2 regions of the Clostridium sp. TJA020 genome follow, and region 1 is predicted to be linked to the other one. Evidence: a T-box and tRNA genes for the amino acid it is inferred to sense, from the RefSeq annotation. Region 1 holds a T-box; the other holds one or more tRNA genes.
The links. A T-box is a leader RNA that pairs with one kind of tRNA and senses whether it is charged. The one in region 1 lies ahead of metG (methionine--tRNA ligase), so its partner is inferred to be a tRNA-Met.
Positions count from the first base shown of each region.

Region 2: it encodes a tRNA-Met, which carries the amino acid that the T-box ahead of metG (methionine--tRNA ligase) is inferred to sense. The anticodon was not compared.

Region 1 is NZ_JBZEFC010000005.1:57,631-66,994, reverse strand. It holds gene AC4FQ1_RS09180 (Na+/H+ antiporter NhaC family protein) at 1-251, shown strand, start outside; gene AC4FQ1_RS09175 (Hsp20 family protein) at 396-872, shown strand; gene AC4FQ1_RS09170 (FUSC family protein) at 895-1,383, opposite strand; T-box leader at 1,523-1,760, shown strand; gene metG (methionine--tRNA ligase) at 1,825-3,786, shown strand; gene AC4FQ1_RS09160 (methionine--tRNA ligase) at 3,865-5,241, shown strand; gene AC4FQ1_RS09155 (Crp/Fnr family transcriptional regulator) at 5,446-6,120, opposite strand; gene AC4FQ1_RS09150 (TatD family hydrolase) at 6,221-7,006, shown strand; gene AC4FQ1_RS09145 (resuscitation-promoting factor) at 7,230-8,285, shown strand; gene rnmV (ribonuclease M5) at 8,447-8,998, shown strand; gene rsmA (16S rRNA (adenine(1518)-N(6)/adenine(1519)-N(6))-dimethyltransferase RsmA) at 9,000-9,364, shown strand, end outside.
Region 2 is NZ_JBZEFC010000006.1:84,362-93,725, reverse strand. It holds gene AC4FQ1_RS10145 (AIM24 family protein) at 1-593, shown strand, start outside; gene AC4FQ1_RS10140 (YerC/YecD family TrpR-related protein) at 683-997, shown strand; gene glmM (phosphoglucosamine mutase) at 1,071-2,417, shown strand; gene thiT (energy-coupled thiamine transporter ThiT) at 2,470-3,171, opposite strand; TPP riboswitch at 3,209-3,315, opposite strand; gene AC4FQ1_RS10125 (cyclase family protein) at 3,766-4,398, shown strand; tRNA gene AC4FQ1_RS10120 (tRNA-Met) at 4,487-4,562, opposite strand; gene AC4FQ1_RS10115 (hypothetical protein) at 4,633-4,797, opposite strand; gene AC4FQ1_RS10110 (cysteine desulfurase family protein) at 4,989-6,134, shown strand; gene thiI (tRNA uracil 4-sulfurtransferase ThiI) at 6,131-7,285, shown strand; gene AC4FQ1_RS10100 (hypothetical protein) at 7,381-8,478, shown strand; gene AC4FQ1_RS10095 (ABC transporter ATP-binding protein) at 8,521-9,364, opposite strand, start outside.

The DNA of each region.
Region 1 (9,364 bases):
TTGGAGACCACTGTTCACCAATATCAGATACAACAATACTTTCATCAATGGGAGCTGGATGTGATCATATAGAACACGTAAAAACACAAATGTGGTATGCACTGTTTGTTGCAGGAGCCACAATAATATTAGGTTATATACCAGCTGGATTAAATGTTCCTGTTTATATAATATTACCTGTTGCAATAATAGTACTTGTAATTGCTGTTAAGTTTATAGGAAAACCAGTGGATGAAGTTGTGGAAAATTAATATATTAATTTTTAAAAGTGTGGATAATTTCCACACTTTTTTATTAGAATAATTAATAACTTACCTAATATATAAATTAAAATGTGTCAGTATAATATTTATATTAATAAGTTATAATAAGAAAAATTTTATAAGAGGGATATTATGAATAGAAGAATAGGAAATAGAAATATTATTAATAACATAGGAGATTTTTCTAATATATTTAGTCAAACATTTTCTAAGTTTTTTAGTAATATAAATATTGGTTCAATTGAAGAATTTTTTAATGAAGGTGATTTTATAAATGTAAATATGAAAGAAGATGAATCTAAATATATAATAGAAGGAGTATTTCCAGGGATAGATAAAAAAGATATAAAAGTAGATTATAAAGATGATTATATATATATAAATATAAATCGAAGGCAAGTATTTTCTAATGGTTATAATATGTCTATGGTTGTATCAGAATTTGGTGATGGATTTTCTAGAGAATTTTTTGTTCCAGATTCAGATATATCATCACTTAAGGTATCATTTAAAAATTATAGATTAAAATTAGAAATACCTAAACTAAATTATAGATTACCAGTTGATCAGAGTGAGATTATTGATGTTGTAGATTATAAAGAAGAATAAAGCTATAGTTTTTACTATAGCTTTATTCTTTCTCCTCAGGTGGATTAAAATATTTATTTATTAGTATTGCTACGATTATACCTATTGCGGTATCTATGCTTCTTCCAATGGCATAAGCATAAGATTGAGGTCCACTATAATTAATCATTATACCTATAAGTACTATACATGCAATTGTAACTGATCCTGGTTTATTAAAAAGGTTACAAGTGTAAATTACAGCAACTATACCAAGTCCAGTTATAAATGCGCTATAATCATATAAGAAGGTAAATTTAATCATAATAAATATAATTAACATACCAAATATACCACCAATTATAGTGCCGATAAGTCTATTTTTACCCATGGTAAAGGAACTTGAGACTGTATCCTTCATACAAATAACAGCAGCAATACATGCATAAAATGCGTTTTCTCGTCCTAGAAATTGAAATATAATCATACAAACAGTAACCGCAAGAGCTGTTTTTATATTACGTAAACCAACCCTATGCACGTTTAACTTCATAATTAAAACCCCCAAAATAGATTTTTAAATATTATAACACATAGAAGTAAATAATTTTATTAATAAAGATTACAATTTAAAAACAATTGACATATAAAAATATATAGAATATTATATATTTAAAATATTAAAATTAAAGATAAATGCTATGAAAAGAAGAGTAGTAAAAGTATGTATCTAAAGAGAGCTAGCAATTTGCTGAAAGCTAGTGTTATAGACTTTTATGAATATGGCCTTGGAGCACATCCTTTGAGCTTAGAGAGTTAGAAGGATACGGGAACAACCGTTATATTGTAAGGTAAATTTTATTACCTATTGAGTTTTTTGTCGTGAGGCAAAGGAGAAATAGAGTGGTACGCGTATATAACGCCTCTATGCATTATGCATAGAGGTTTTTTTATAGTAAAAGATATATTTATATAAATAAAGGAGGATTTTAAGATGTGTAAGAAACCATATTATATTACTACACCTATATATTATCCATCAACGAAGTTACATATAGGTAACACTTATACAACAGTTGCAGCTGATGCAATAGCAAGATTTAAGAGATTAACAGGATATGATGTAATGTTCTTAACAGGAACAGATGAACATGGTCAAAAAATTCAAAGAATAGCTGAAGAAAAAGGTATAAAACCTATAGAGCATGTAGATGAAATAGTTGCTGGAATAAAAGACCTTTGGAGCATGATGAATATAAGTTATGATAAGTTTATAAGAACAACTTATGATTATCATGTGGAAGCAGTTCAAAAAATATTTAAAAGATTATATGATCAAGGAGATATATATAAGAGTTCATATGAAGGGTTATATTGTACTCCATGTGAATCATTTTGGACAGAAAGTCAATTAGTAGATGGAAAGTGCCCAGACTGTGGAAGACCAGTTGAAACTTCAAAAGAAGAAGCTTATTTCTTCAAAATGAGCAAATATGCTGATAGATTAATTAAATATATAGAAGAACATCCACATTTCATACAACCAGAATCTAGAAAAAATGAAATGTTAAATAACTTCTTAAAACCAGGATTACAAGATCTTTGTGTTTCAAGAACTAGCTTTGATTGGGGAGTTCCAGTAACATTTGATGAAAAGCATGTTGTTTATGTATGGATTGATGCATTATCAAACTATATAACTGCATTAGGATATGGAAGCAATAACACAGAATTATTTGATAAATACTGGCCAGCAGATGTTCACTTAATAGGCAAGGATATATTAAGATTCCATACAATTTATTGGCCAATAATGTTAATGGCTTTAGATTTACCATTACCAAAACAAATATTTGGTCATGGATGGTTACTTGTTGATGGTGGAAAGATGAGTAAATCAAAAGGTAATGTAGTTGATCCAGTTACATTAGTAGAAAACTTTGGTGTAGATGCTGTTAGATATTACTTATTAAGAGAAATACCATTTGGAGCAGACGGATTATTTAACAACGAAATATTTATAAAGAAAATAAATTCAGATCTTTGTAATGACCTTGGAAATTTACTTTCAAGAACAGTTGCAATGATAGAAAAATATTTTGATGGAGTTATTCCAGCACCAGTAGGTAAGGAAGATGTAGATGATGAGCTAATTAACTTAGCATTAGAAACTCCAAAGAAGGTTTCAGAATCAATAGATGCATTAAAGCTTCCTGAAGCTTTAGAAAATGTATTTGAATTAGTTAGAAGAGCTAATAAGTATATTGATGAAACAACTCCATGGATATTAGCAAAGGATGAAGATAAAAAGGAGAGACTTGGAACAGTTCTTTATAATTTAGCAGAAGCTTTAAGATTTACTTCAGTTTTATTATCATCATTCTTACCAACAACTTCAGAAAAAATAAATGAACAATTAGCTGTTACAGCAACTGATTGGAATTCATTAGAAGGATTTGATGGAACTGCTCCTGGAACAAATGTTAAAAAAGGAGATAGTTTATTCCCAAGAATAGATGTTGATAAAAAGCTTGCTGAACTTGAAGAGTTAAGAAAAGCTCAAATAGAGGCTAATTCTAAAAAAGAAGAAGTTAAAGAAGACGTTAAAGAAATGCAACCAATTAAAGAAGAAATAACAATAGAAGATTTTGAAAAAATAGATTTAAGAGTAGTTAAAGTTTTAGAGTGTGAGCCAATAAAGAAAGCTAACAAATTACTTAAATTAAAAGTTGATTTAGGTGGAGAAGTTAGACAGGTAGTTTCAGGAATAGCAAAACACTTTAAACCAGAAGATTTAATAGGAAAAAATGTTGTACTTGTTGCAAACTTAAAACCTGTTAAGTTAAGAGGTGAATTATCACAAGGTATGATAATTGCTGCATCAAATGACGATGATAGTATATTAAACTTAGTTAATCCAGGAGATAACTTACCAACTGGAAGTATAGTAAGATAAATAAAAAAACACTAGATAGGAAGTCAGCTTGTATAAGGTTGGCTTCTTTTTGTATAAAATAGGAAGGGGTTTGAGAAAATGAATATAGTAGTAGGTAATGCGTGGCCATATGCTAATGGAAAGTTGCATTTAGGACGGATAGCAGTTTTTCTTCCAGGGGATATATTAGCAAGGTATCATAGAATGATGGGAGATAATGTAGTATTTATATCGGGCAGTGATGCACATGGTAGACCAGTAAAGTTAAAGGCTTTAGAACTTGGAATAACACCAGAAGATACACTTAAAAAATATAATGATGAATTTATAGAATGTTTTAATAAATTAAATTTTTCATTTGATTTATTTACCAATACGGATACTAAATATCATAAGGAAAATGTAAAAAAATTCATACAAAAATTATATGAAAGTGGTTATATATATGAAGAAGTTTATGAAAATAATGATAAGAATTTAATATTTTCACTTTCAAAATTAGAAAATGATGTAAAAAGAATATTTATAAAACAAAATGACTGGAGAAAAAATGCTGAAACAATAACAAAAAGATATTTAGATGAAGGATTAAGAGATAGATCTATAACAAAAGAAATTGATTGGGGGATAGATGTACCTTTTAAAGGTTTTTCAAATAAAAAGATATTCGTTTGGATTGAAGCTCTTATGGGATATTTAACTGCAACAAGCAAATGTATAGAAAATAAATTAGATAATAAGTTATCTGATTACTGGGATAGTGAGGATAGTAAAGTTTATTTAGTTCATGGAAAGGATAATATACCATTTCACACAATAATTTTTCCTGGAATATTAGTAGCATTAGGTTTTAAAAATCCAAATATAACTATAGTTTCTAGTGAACATTTAAAACTTGAAGGTAAAGATTTTTCTACAAATAAAAATTGGGCCATTTGGGTAGATGAAATATTAGAAAAATACAATGTAGATTCATTAAGATATTATTTAATAAATAATGGACCTGAAGAGACTATAACAGATTTTAAATGGAGAGATTTTATAAATTTAAATAATAGAGATTTAGTTTTTGAATTAGATAGTCTCTATAAAAAAACAATAAAAACAAGTGATTTTTCTTATTTAGATAATATAGAAAGAGATAAAATGTTGGATTTATATTTTAGTGTTGGAGAGAAAATAGAACAATGTAAATTTAAGTCTGCAATTAGGCAAATTTTTGCATATATAAAGGAAGAAAATAAAAAAAATAATCCAAAGGTTGAAAGTATTATAAATTTAGCGAATGTATTAGAGCCATTTTTACCAGAAACATCAAAAAAGATAAAAGATAATTTTGAAGTAAGTGGTGGAGAGTGGAATTTAATAAACGTAAGGAAAACATCTATTATAAAATCATATAAATCATTATTTGAATTAATAGATAGGAAAAATATTATAGATGAAATAAAAAAATTAAAAGAAAATAAAATATAAAAAAATCCTAGAATATCTAAAATAGGGGGACTAGATATTCTAGGAACCAATCAATTAAGATGGTTATAAGGGGTAAATAATAATGCTTTAACTACTTTACAATTAAATAATAACTTAGTAATATGTCAGTTTTGTGTCAAAATATATAATAAAATATTAAATGATAATTATTCTAAATAAATAATAATGAAAATATTAATAAAATTAGATTGTTATTTTGTCGAAATTCAATATTTTAATTGTTTTTCTATCATAGTCAATTATTTCTTCATTTTTCATTCTGATTAATTCTCTAGATAATGAAGGTCTTTGAACTCCGAAGGAGTTTGCTAGAGCTTGCTTTGTCATATTTAAGTTTATTATATTACTATTTTGTTTTTTTGATTCAATCAATAAAAATTCACAAATCATAGCTCTTAATGATTTTGATGACACTTGTTTTAATTTTTGACTTAATAATAGTGCCTTGTTAGATAATAGTGCTAAAAATGCTAATAATAATTTTTGGTTTTCTTGAAGTAAAGAAGTTATTTTCTTTTTATTTATATGAAGAATTAAACTATTATTTTTACTAACTACATCCATAGGATAAGTATTCTTGTTTCCAAATAATAAATTTTCACCAAACATATTAGAAGCTTCAAGGGTTGAAACAATTAAAACATTTCCATTTTCATCATTTTGTTGAATTTCAACTACACCAGATATTACTATGCTTAAATTATTGCAAATATCATTATTAAAAAATATAACTTCTTCTTTAGAGTATTTCTTTATTGATACTAAAGGGTCTGATATAATCGCTTCTATTTCTTCAAATTCAAAATCTTTGAACAACAATGATGATTTTATTATATTTATTAATTGCGTGTTTTTCATGTGTTTCAAATCCTTTCACTAATGTATATATTTTTTCAAAGTGCTTATATTGTATAATAATATATGTAATAAAATTTTAAAAGAGGGAGATTTGCTATTAATGGATAATAAATACAAAATATTTGATACACATGCACATTATGATTCTGAGGATTATGATGTAGATAGAGAAGAAATTTTAAATGAATTAAAAAATAATGGGGTTATTGGAATTTTAAACTGTGCTTCTTCATATGAAAGTATAGAAGTAACTTATAAGCTTACACAAACATATGATTTTATATATGGCGCATTAGGAATTCATCCTGAAAATGCTAATGAATTAACAGATAAAGTATTAAAAGAATTAAGAGATTTAATAAAGTCAAATGAAAAAATAGTTGCTGTTGGTGAAATTGGATTAGATTATTATTGGGAAGAAAATCCTCCAAAAGAAGTTCAACAAGATGTATTTAGAAAACAAATGAAACTTGCAGAAGAATTAAATTTACCTGTAATAATACATGATAGAGATGCACATAAAGACACATTATATATAATGAAAGAATTTCCAAAAGTTAAGGGTGTAGTTCATTGTTTTTCAGGAAGTGTAGAGTTTGCAAAAGAATGTATAAAATTAGGATATTACATAGGTTTTACTGGTGTTGTTACATTTAAAAATGCAAAAAAAATAGTAGAGGTTGCAAAAGAAATTCCAGTTAACAGAATGCTTGTAGAAACTGATGCTCCATTTATGGCTCCAGTACCAAATAGAGGAAAGAGAAACAGATCTGATTATATAAAAGAAGTTATAGAGAAAATAGCAGAAATAAGAAGCATGAATCCAGAAGAGTTAAATATTGAGCTTAATAACAATTTTTACAACTTGATTAATAAGGAAAAATAATGTAAACTTAAATGGAATTAATTTACAATTAATTCTCGGAGATACTTAAACAATATACCATGGACGCAGGGAACTCATTTAGTGCTAAATTATAATAAAAAAAATATATGCATAGCACTGCATTTTCAAGGTTTAGCGCTAGTAAGCAAGAGAGTGTAGATTTGACAAGGTACTAAAAACTAAGTATAATGCAAAAGACACTCTTGCCAAAGGAGGGAAATCAATGGTAGAAAAATTTAAAACTTTTATGAAGAAAAGTTTTTCTAACGGTCCGAAGGCAAAAATAGTGATATTAACTGCAGCTATTGCTGTAGTCATAGTAGCCACTACAGTTGCTACAATGAGAAAGACAGTTAAATTAAGTATTGACGGAAAAGAAGAAACATTTATCACATATAAAGGGACTGTTAAAGATGCGTTGCAAGATAAAGGAATAGGTTTATCAAATTATGATAAGGTGCAACCATCCTTAGAATCCAAAATTAAAGAAGGTCAGGAGATTGCAGTTGATAAAGCTGTGCCGATCAATATTAAGTTTGCAGATAAAGATGTTAAAATTTATTCAGCAGAAGACAATATTGAAGATGTTTTATTAACTAGTAATGATCAACTTAAAAAACAAGGAGTAGAATATGTAGATGGTATAGATGAAGTTAAACCAGAACTAAATACTCCAATTACAGAAAATATGGATGTTAGTATTGTTAAGGTAGAAAGCAAGAAGGTTACAGAACAAAAGGCAATACCTTATGATACAGTAACTAAGAGTGATGAAAGCCTTGAGAAAGGTAAGAAACGAATTGAAGCTGAAGGTAAAAACGGAAAGCAAGAGGTTACTTACGAAATAGTATATAAAGATGGAAAAGAAGCTTCAAAGAAAGAGGTAAGTAGTAAAGTTGTTGCAACTCCTGTTAATGCAGTGGTTGTACAAGGTACAAAGAATCCAGTTAATTATATACCAAATAGAGGTGATTCAGTACAATATAAGAAACACTTAGTTATGGAAGCAACAGCATATTCTGGTCATAGTACTACTGCAACTGGTGTTGCTCCTGTGTACAACCCTGGTGGAGTTAGTACAATAGCAGTAGACCCAAGAGTTATTCCTTTAGGAAGCTTAGTATATGTAGAAGGTTATGGATATGCTAGAGCGTCAGATACTGGTGGGGCTATAAAAGGAAATATAATAGATGTTTATTTAAATAGTTCATCAGAATGTAATCAATGGGGAAGAAAATATGGAGTAGATGTTTATATAGTATCTTATCCGGGTGAATAGTTTGATTTTAAAGAGATAACAGATTAGTTATCTCTTATTTTTTTGTATATAATAGTTATGTATTATTATTTGACATGATGTATATATATATGTAAATTATTTATATATGAGTGCTAAGAATAAATGATTAGCGAAAGGAAGTAAAGCTTGTGGATAAGAAAATTATAAAAGAAGTTATAGTAGTTGAAGGTAGAGATGATATAGATGCAGTAAAGAAAGCTGTAGATGCTGAACTTATTGCTGTTGGTGGATTCGGAATAAATAAAAGGGTTATAGATAGAATAAAAGAAGCTCAAAAAAGAAAGGGAGTTATAGTTTTAACTGATCCAGATTTTGCTGGAGAGAAGATACGTAACATAATTGCAAAGAGAGTAAAAGGAATAAAGCATGCATATATAGCTCAAGAGGATGGATTAAAAGATGGAGATATAGGTGTAGAAAACGCATGTCCAGATGTTATAATAAGAGCCTTAGAAGGTGCAAAGGTTACGCTAGAAGAAAAGCATAATGAATATGGTATGGAGGATATGTTTTATTTTAAACTTGCAGCTGATGAAAAGGCTAAGGATAGAAGAATGGCTTTAGGTAAAGAACTTGGAATAGGATATGGAAATGCTAAACAAATGCTATCTAGACTAAACAATTACGGAATAGACAAAGAAGAATTTGCAAAGGCTATGCAAAAAGTAGAAAAAGAAATAGGAGAAATTTAATATGGAAATAAAAGATTATAAAACTCAAGAACTTGTAAAAAAGTACAATTTTAAATTTTCGAAGAGCTTAGGACAAAACTTTCTTATAGATGACTCAGTTCTTACTGATATAGTTCAAGGCGCTGATGTTAATGATGAAGATTTAGTAATAGAAATAGGACCAGGGGTTGGAACTTTAACTGCTCAGCTTTTAAATAAAGCTAAAAAAGTTGTTTCAATAGAATTAGATAATGATTTAATTCCTATATTACAAGAAGAACTTGGAAGTCATCCAAATTTTTCATTAGTACATAAGGATGCTTTAAAGGTAGATTTCAATGAAATAATTGGAAATGAAAAAAGTGTAAAATTAGTTGCAAATCTTCC
Region 2 (9,364 bases), on a different contig from region 1:
TAAATATAATAAATAAAACTGGAGGTTTAATTGGTATATCAAAAAAATTTATATCAAGCAAATTGACAGGGGAGGAAATGTTCAAGCCTACATATGAAGGTAGTGGAGAAATTTTTTTAGAGCCATCTTTTAAACATTATGCACTTATAGAACTTCAAGATGATGAGATAATAATAGATGATGGAATGTTTTTGGCAAGTGAAGAAGAGGTTTATTTAGAAGCAACTGGTCAAAAAACATTTTCTGCTGTACTTTTTGGAGAAGAAGGTTTATTTCAAACAAAAGTTTATGGAAGTGGAATTGTTGCATTAGAACTTCCTGTACCAGAAAATGAAGTTTTTGTTTGTAGATTAAATAATGATACTTTAAAAATTGATGGTAGTTTTGCAATTTTAAGAAGTGGAAATATAAAGTTTTCAGTAGAAAAGTCTGCAACTTCAATGATAGGAAGTGTAGCAAGTGGAGAAGGATTTTTAAATGTTTATAGGGGAACTGGTGAGGTATGGTTAGTTCCAACTAAAATAGTTTATGATAAAATTAGAGAGATAAATAAAAAAGATAATTTTAAAAGAGAAGATTTTTATGATAAATAATGTAAATTCTTTTGTGTAATAAAGTTGTGAATTATTAAATTAAAGATGATATAATATAGGGTATATTTATAAAGTACGGAGGAGAAATTATGAGTACACTAAATTCAAAGATAAAAGGTGAGGATATAGAGTTACTTTTTGAATGTATATTAAAATTAGAAAATAAGGATGAATGTTATAAGTTTTTTGAAGATATAGCAACAATTACTGAATTAAAAAGCTTATCTCAAAGAATATGGGTAGCTAAGTTATTGAAAGAAAAGAAAACTTATACAGAAATTGCAGAAGAAACAGGAGCTAGTACTGCTACTATAAGTAGAGTAAATAGATGTTTAAATTATGGAAGTGACGGATATAAAATTATTTTAGATAGAATTAATAATGAAAAAGTTGTCAATAAATAATGAAACAAATATAATATAGTAGTAGAAAAGTTAAAAATAGTTAACTTAAAAGAACAGAAAGAGGTAAATTTTTATGAGTAGAATGTTTGGAACTGATGGAGTAAGAGGAGTAGCAAATACAGAACTTACTGCTGAACTTGCATATAATTTAGGAAGAGCTGGAGCTTATGTATTAACAGAAGGCGCTCATAAACCAAAAATATTAGTTGCAAAAGATACTAGAATATCAGGAGATATGTTAGAGGCTGCATTAGTTGCTGGTATATTATCTGTTGGAGCAGAAGCAGTTGTGCTTGGAGTTATACCAACACCAGCAGTTGCACACTTAACTAGAGAGTATGGAGCAGATGCTGGAGTTATGATATCAGCTTCACATAACCCAGTAGAATATAATGGTATAAAATTCTTTAACAACAAAGGTTACAAGCTTTCTGATGAACTTGAAGATGAAATACAAAGAGTAATAGAATCAGGTTTTGAAGGAGTACCAAGTCCAGTAGGAACAGCACTTGGAAGGGAAAGAGTAGAAGTTTCAGCTTTAGAAGATTATATTGAGTTTGCAAAAAGTACAACAGCAGTAAATCTTTCAGGATTAAAAATAGCATTAGATTGTGCAAATGGAGCGGCATATAAAGCAGCTGTGCAAGCTTTTAGAGATTTAGGAGCAGAAGTTTATGTTATAAATGATAATCCAGATGGAACAAATATAAATGAAAATTGTGGATCAACTCATCCAGAAGAACTTATGGAATATGTGGTTAAAAAGGGTTGTGATGTTGGATTCGCATTTGATGGAGATGCAGATAGATGTTTAGCTGTTGATGAAGAGGGAAATTTAGTTAATGGAGATTTTATATTAACTTTATGTGCTAAATATTTAAAAGAAATAGGAAGACTTAAAGAAGACACTTTAGTAGTTACAGTTATGAGTAATTTAGGACTAGATATTGCTTGTAAAGAATTAGGAATAAAAACTGTAAAAACTAAAGTTGGAGATAGATACGTATTAGAAGAAATGCTAGATAAGGGATACGTAATTGGTGGAGAGCAATCAGGTCATATTATATTCTTAGAATGTAATACAACAGGAGATGGATTAGTTACTGCATTACAAGTTGCATCAATATTAAAGAGAAGCAATAAAACTTTAAGTGAGTTATGTTCAATTATGAGAGAGCTTCCTCAAGTTTTAGTAAATGCAACAGTACCTAATGATAAAAAAGATATTTACTTAAAGGATGCTGAAATAATAGCTGAAATAGAAAGAATGGAAAAATTAATGGATGGAAGAGGACGGGTTTTAATAAGACCTTCAGGAACAGAACCATTAGTTAGAGTTATGCTAGAAGGTGAAGATCAAGAAGAAATAGATAATCTAGCTCATAACTTAGCTGATATGATATTAGATAAGTGTAAATAAATTTTAATTATAGTTAAAATGAGAAGTTATTTTAAAATAACTTCTCATTTTTTTATACAGCTTTTATTGAATTATCAGTAAACTCGGGGTTTAAGGTTCTTAATAATCTACTTGTTGGAATAAGTTTTAAAATAATCATGCATATTATCATTTCAGCTCCAACTAAAGGAAGATTTACTACTGCTGAATATAATAACGCACCCATTTCAGCTGGTGCAAATGAACCAAAGAACACGACTCCTGATATAAAGTGACATAAAAATTTTGTAAGAAATGCTACAAAGACACCTAGCAATCTATGATTTTTTCTGAAATAATTTATTCCAGCAAGTCCCATAGCTAGTGATGGTAATGGATAATCAAAAAGCATTTGAATTGGATGTATTATATATGGATCAGTGAATAAATTAATTATTCCGTACAGAAATCCAGTTAAAAAACCTATTTCTTTACCATAAGCAAATGCTATTATAAGTATTGGTACCATACAGCCTAAAGTTATACTTCCTCCTTGAGGAAATCTATATAGTCTAAAAACATTAAGAATTGTAGAAAGTGCTAAGGCGATAGCTATATTGGTCATTATTCTTGCATTTAATTTAATTTTTCTAAATTTAAATAAAGCAAAGAATAGAACCAAACAAGCGATTATAGTTAGTATAGACATAGGACTTTCTAAAATTGTCCTAAATTTTTCTGGGATATTTGTATAAAGATTTGTAAATCTTTCTCCCCAATCATTTAAAAATTCCATAAAAAAAACCTCCTATTTGTGCTAGAAGGACGTAAAAGAACTGAGTCTTTTGCTTTCCTACGCCGGTATTATCCAGATCAGGTTAAAGGGTTAATGCTAATATATAAGCATTTCTCAGCCACAAAGGCACCCCTAGCACATAAAATAATATTTTATTGACAAGCTTATTGTAATATTACAGGTTTATAATGTCAATAAATTTCAAACATTAAATGAAATATAAGTTAATAAGTGGTAAAATTTAATGGTGATTAAAGCTTATAAAAATAATTATAGTATATAGTTGGATTTAAATAATCGTATTAAAATAATCGTATTAAAATACAAATAGCTATAAACTTTTTATCATATAGACTGGAGAAAATGTAATTTAAAATACGAATATAATTTTTTTATTTATATGTTGAGTTAGCAAGAACATCATTTATAGAATAGGTTATGTATCTAAGTTAAGAAATTTTCCTGAATATATTAAAGGAGTGAATTAAGTTAATAATAGATAGAGTAATTTAAAATAGTAATTATTATTTTAAATATATAGTTAAAGCATCTATAAAGATTAAATAAAAATATCAAAATGAAAAGGTGATTAAAGTGAAAATATATGATTTAACACATTATTTAGAAGATAATATGACTTCTTATTCAGAAGAAGAAGGATATTTTAAAAAAGAATTAAGTACAATAGATAAGGAGGGATACAATGTATTAAAAATATCTTTATCATCACATACTGGAACTCATATGGATTTTCCAAGGCACGTATTTAGTGATGGGAAATCCTTAGATTCTTTTAATGTAGAAGACTTTATAGGAAGAGCATATATGATAAATTGCAAAGAAAGAAATATAATAGACTTAAAGTTTATTTTAAAGTATAAAGAGGAAATAGAAGAGTGTGAGTATTTAATATTAAATACAGGATATGAAAAATATTGGAATGATAAAAAATATTTTTTAAATTATCCTAGATTATCTTATGAAGCATCAAGATTTCTTAGTAACATAAGAACATTAAAAGGCATAGGGGTGGACTGTATATCTATTGATTGTGAAGATGATGAAAAGTTAATAAATCATAAAAATCTTTTGAAAAATAATAAGCTTATAATAGAAAACCTTTGTGGATTAGATAAAATAAATGGTAATTTTAAGATAATAATAGCACCATTAAAAATAAAATCTGGAGATGGAGCACCTTCCAGAGTTTATGGAATAAATAATTAAAGAAAATATAAGTTAAAGAAGACTTCAATTAAAAATAAAATTTTAATTAAACTTAAAAGCTAGTTAGAAATCTAACTAGCTTTTTTTTTGGTTGCGGGAGCAGGACTTGAACCTACGACCTTCGGGTTATGAGCCCGACGAGCTACCAACTGCTCCATCCCGCGATATTTATTTAAATCATTCAGTAGGTTAACTATACTCCTAAATAAACACTTTGTCAACTAATTTATAAAATTATATAATTTTTACTTCTTTATGACCACAAGTAGGGCATTTAAAATTAATCTTTTCTATCTTTGAATTATCATAAGCATATAAGTCTTCATTCATAATATCTCCACAAATAGGACAAATTAAAGTTTTTGAATTATTATTTGAAATTTTAGTTTTATTATTCATGATATCATCTCCTAAAAATAAGATATCACATTACTGAAAAAAGTAAAATGAAAATATTACTTTAAAAAAATAGAAAAAGCTGATATTATATCAATAAAGTTAAATCATAGTAAACATATAGGAATACTAAGAATATAATTTGGAATTAAGTTTATTTTAAAGGTAAATACTAATAAAAAGGAGGTATTACTTTGGAGATTTATTTAGATAATTCTGCAACTACAAAACCTTATAAGGAAGTAATTGAAGTTATGGGAGATGCAATGGAAAAATATTATGGTAATCCATCATCTTTACATAAGATAGGAATAAAATCAGAAAAAAAGTTAGATGAATGTAGAGAATACATAGCTAGTACTATAAATGCAAATAAAGACGAAATTTATTTTACTTCTGGTGCAAGTGAAGGAAATAATTTAATTATAAAAGGTATACCAAAGAGCGGAAATCATGTTATAACAACTAAATTTGAACATCATTCAGTTCTTAAAGTATATGAGGATTTAGAGAAAAAAGGTATTAATGTTACATATTTAGATGTTGATAAAGATGGAATGATTTCTTTAAAGCAATTAGAAGATTCAATAAACAAAGATACAGTACTTATATCTATAATGTTTGTAAATAATGAAATTGGTTCTATTCAAGATATACAAAAAATAGGAAAACTTATAAAAGAAAAGAGTAGTAGAGCGAAATTTCATGTTGATGCAGTTCAAGCTTATGGAAAATTTTTTATAGATGTTAAGAAAATGAATATAGATATCCTAACTACAACAGGACATAAATTTCATGGTCCTAAGGGAACTGGCTTTTTATATTTAAAAAAAGGAATAAGACCAAATTCTTTAATACATGGAGGAAGCCAAGAAAGTGGATTAAGAGCTGGCACTCATAATATTCCAGGAATAATTGCACTTAAAAAGGCGTGTGAAATATCTTGTAGTAATATATCAGAAAATTATGAGAATGTTCTAGAGTTAAAGACGTATATGATAAATAAATTAAAAGAAATAGATAATATTTATATAAATAGTCCTAATGATGAAAAACACTCTCCATATATATTAAATATTACATTTAAAGGGGTAAGAGCTGAAGTGTTACTTCATATGTTAGAAGAAGATAACATATATGTTTCAACTGGATCTGCTTGTACATCAAAGACTAATATAGCAAGTGGAAGTTATGTTTTAAAAGCAATTGGTCTTTGTGATAAAGATGCTGAAGGTGGAGTAAGATTTTCTTTTAGTGAAGATAACACAAAAGAAGAAATTGATATAGTTATAAATAATTTAAAAAGGTCATTATCATTTTTAAGGAGGATAAAAAGATGAGTAAACTTATATTAGTGAAATATGCATCTGAAATATTTTTAAAAGGACTTAACAGAAATAAGTTTGAGAAAAGGTTAAGAGATAATATAAAGAAGAAGCTTAAAGGATTAGATTTTGAAATATTAAATGATCAAAATAGATATTTTATTAAAATAGATAATATAGAAGAAGGAATTAAAAGAATAAGAAAAGTATTTGGAATAGCAGAAATATGTGTAGTGACACAAGTTGAAAGAGATATGGATGCTATTAAGGAAGAGGTTTTAAAGAAAATTAAAGAATCAGAACCAAATACATTTAAAATTCAAACTAATAGAGCTAATAAGAGTTTTAAAGGAACGTCTATGGATATATCAAGAGAAATAGGAGCATATGTTCTTTCTATATATGAAGATAGTTTGGAAGTTGATGTTAAAAATCCTGAGTGCTTAGTTAATGTAGAGATAAGAGATAAAGCTTATATATATACTAATGCAGATAGAATAAAGGCAGTAGGAGGACTTCCTTATGGAATAAATGGTAGTACAATGCTTATGTTATCAGGAGGAATTGATTCTCCAGTAGCTGGTTATTTAATGGCGAGACGTGGAGTTGAACTTAATTACATTTACTATCATAGTCATCCATACACATCAGAGAGAGCAAAGGATAAAGTAAAAGAGCTTGCAAAAATATTAAGTGAGTATACAGAAAAGGTTAGACTATTTATAGTTCCATTTACTGATATTCAAATGGAAATAATAAATAATTGTCCAGAAGATGAATTAACTATTATAATGAGAAGATTTATGATGAGAGTTGCTTGTAAGATGGCAGAAAAAGAGGGAATTCAATGTATATCAAGTGGGGAAAGCATAGGTCAAGTTGCAAGTCAAACTATGGAAGGGCTTACTGTTAGTACTGAAGTTGCTGATAGACCAGTATTTAGACCTCTTATAACAATGGATAAGGGTGACATAATGGATATAGCAAGAGAAATAGGAACTTATGAAACATCAATACTTCCATATGAGGATTGTTGTACTATATTTGTACCAAAGCATCCAAAAACAAAACCAGTAGTTAAATATATAAAAAAATCAGAAGAAAGCCTAAATGTAGATGAATTAGTAGAAAAAGCTATAGAACAAACAGAAATTGTAGTATTTTAAATTTTATTTTAACCTTCTCTTAATATTTTAATATATTGATATAAAGGAATATTTTAAAAAATAGTGTACTTTATATTAAAAGGGGAGGCTAAATTATGCAATTTAAAATTACTCCTATTGAAGAAAAACAGTATTTAAATGGAGAAATTAGAGATGTACAAGATAAATTAATAGTCATTTGTCAAAGAAATAATTGTGTATGTTCAACTGTTAAAGGATCATTTTATTTAAGATTTAATGTTAATTTAGAATTTAATCAATTAAATAGGGATGTATTTAGATTATATTTATATCTTGATAGTCTAAGGTGCACAAATTCTATGTTAATAAAAATAAATGTTGAAATAAGAGAATGTGGAAATAATATAGAAAATAGCTGTATAAGTTATAGAATAAATTCATCTGAAGTAGGCAGATATATTAGTATAAACCTAGCAAAAGCTTTTGAAAATTTAAATTTAAATACTATTAATGAAATAAATATAAATGTATCACCTGAAGGAAATGGAGTAGCCGTATTTGCTTCAAATAATACAGCGAGAAATCCATTTATATTTTTAGAATCTGAAAGAGTTGTAGGGCCAGTAGGACCACAGGGACCACAAGGACCAGTAGGTCCAAGGGGACCAAGAGGTATTCAAGGTGAGAGAGGACCAATTGGGCCTAGAGGATATCAAGGTGAAAGAGGTTGTATAGGACCTGTAGGACCAGAGGGTGCTCAAGGAGCAAGAGGACCTAGAGGTGTAGAAGGACCACAGGGACCAGAAGGACCACAAGGGCCAGCTGGTGAAGCAAATATAAACACTTTTGGTTCATATACAAAAATCAATTCAATAAATAGTTCTTGTGGATTATTAAATTTGTTTAATAATATAGTTAATGAGAGTGGTTCACTAGAGCATAATAATAATCAAATTATTATCGGGGAAAGTGGAAATTATAGAATAACATTTAATATAGCTATACCAGAAGGAAGTTGTATAAATAGATTAAGGGTAAATGGCATAGGAAATGAAGGCGATATAATTCCTGTATTTTCGAATTGTCAATCTGTAACTCAAGTATACTTTGATAGAATAATATTTTTAACTGAAGGGACAATAATATCAGTAGAATCATTTGGAGATGAAGATATAAGATTAAGTTGTAGAGATGAAAATATATCATATTTTACAATTATAAAGCTTAATTAAAATAAAAAATATGCTACTAATTTTTAGTAGCATATTTTTTTATTATGCAGTTTCTACATCTTCATGAGCAAATTGACTATTATAAAGGTCTGCGTAGAAACCATTTTTTTCAAGAAGTTCGTTGTGAGTACCTTGTTCTATAACATCACCATGATTCATAACTAATATAAGATCTGCGTCTTTTATTGTTGAAAGTCTATGTGCAATTACAAAGTTTGTTCTACCTTTCATAAGTCTTGTCATTGCATTTTGAATATAACTTTCAGTTCTAGTATCAACTGAGCTTGTAGCTTCATCAAGTATTAATACTTTAGGATTAGCAAGTATTGCTCTAGCTATAGTTAATAATTGTTTTTGACCTTGTGATATATTTGAAGCTTCCTCATTTAATATTGTGTCATAACCTTGAGGTAATGTTCTTATAAAATAATCAGCATGAGCAGCTTTTGCTGCATTTACAACTTCTTCAAAAGTAGCATTTTCTTTTCCGTAAGCTATATTATCTTTAATGCTACCATTAAATAGCCAAGTGTCTTGTAGAACCATACCAAACATATTTCTTAAATATTCACGAGAAAACTTAGTTATATCAACACCATCAAATTCAATAGCACCACCATTTAATTCATAGAATCTCATCATAAGATTTATTAATGTTGTTTTACCTGCACCTGTAGGACCAACTATAGCAATAGTCTGACCTTCTTTAGCAGATACTTGCATATCATTCATTAATATGTGATCTTCGCTATAACCGAATTTAACATGTTTAAAATCAACATTTCCTTTAGGATTATCAAGAATAACTGGGTTAGCTGGATCTTCAATTTCTTCTTGTTCATCTAATATTTCAAAAACTCTTTCTGCTGAAGCCATTGTAGATTGA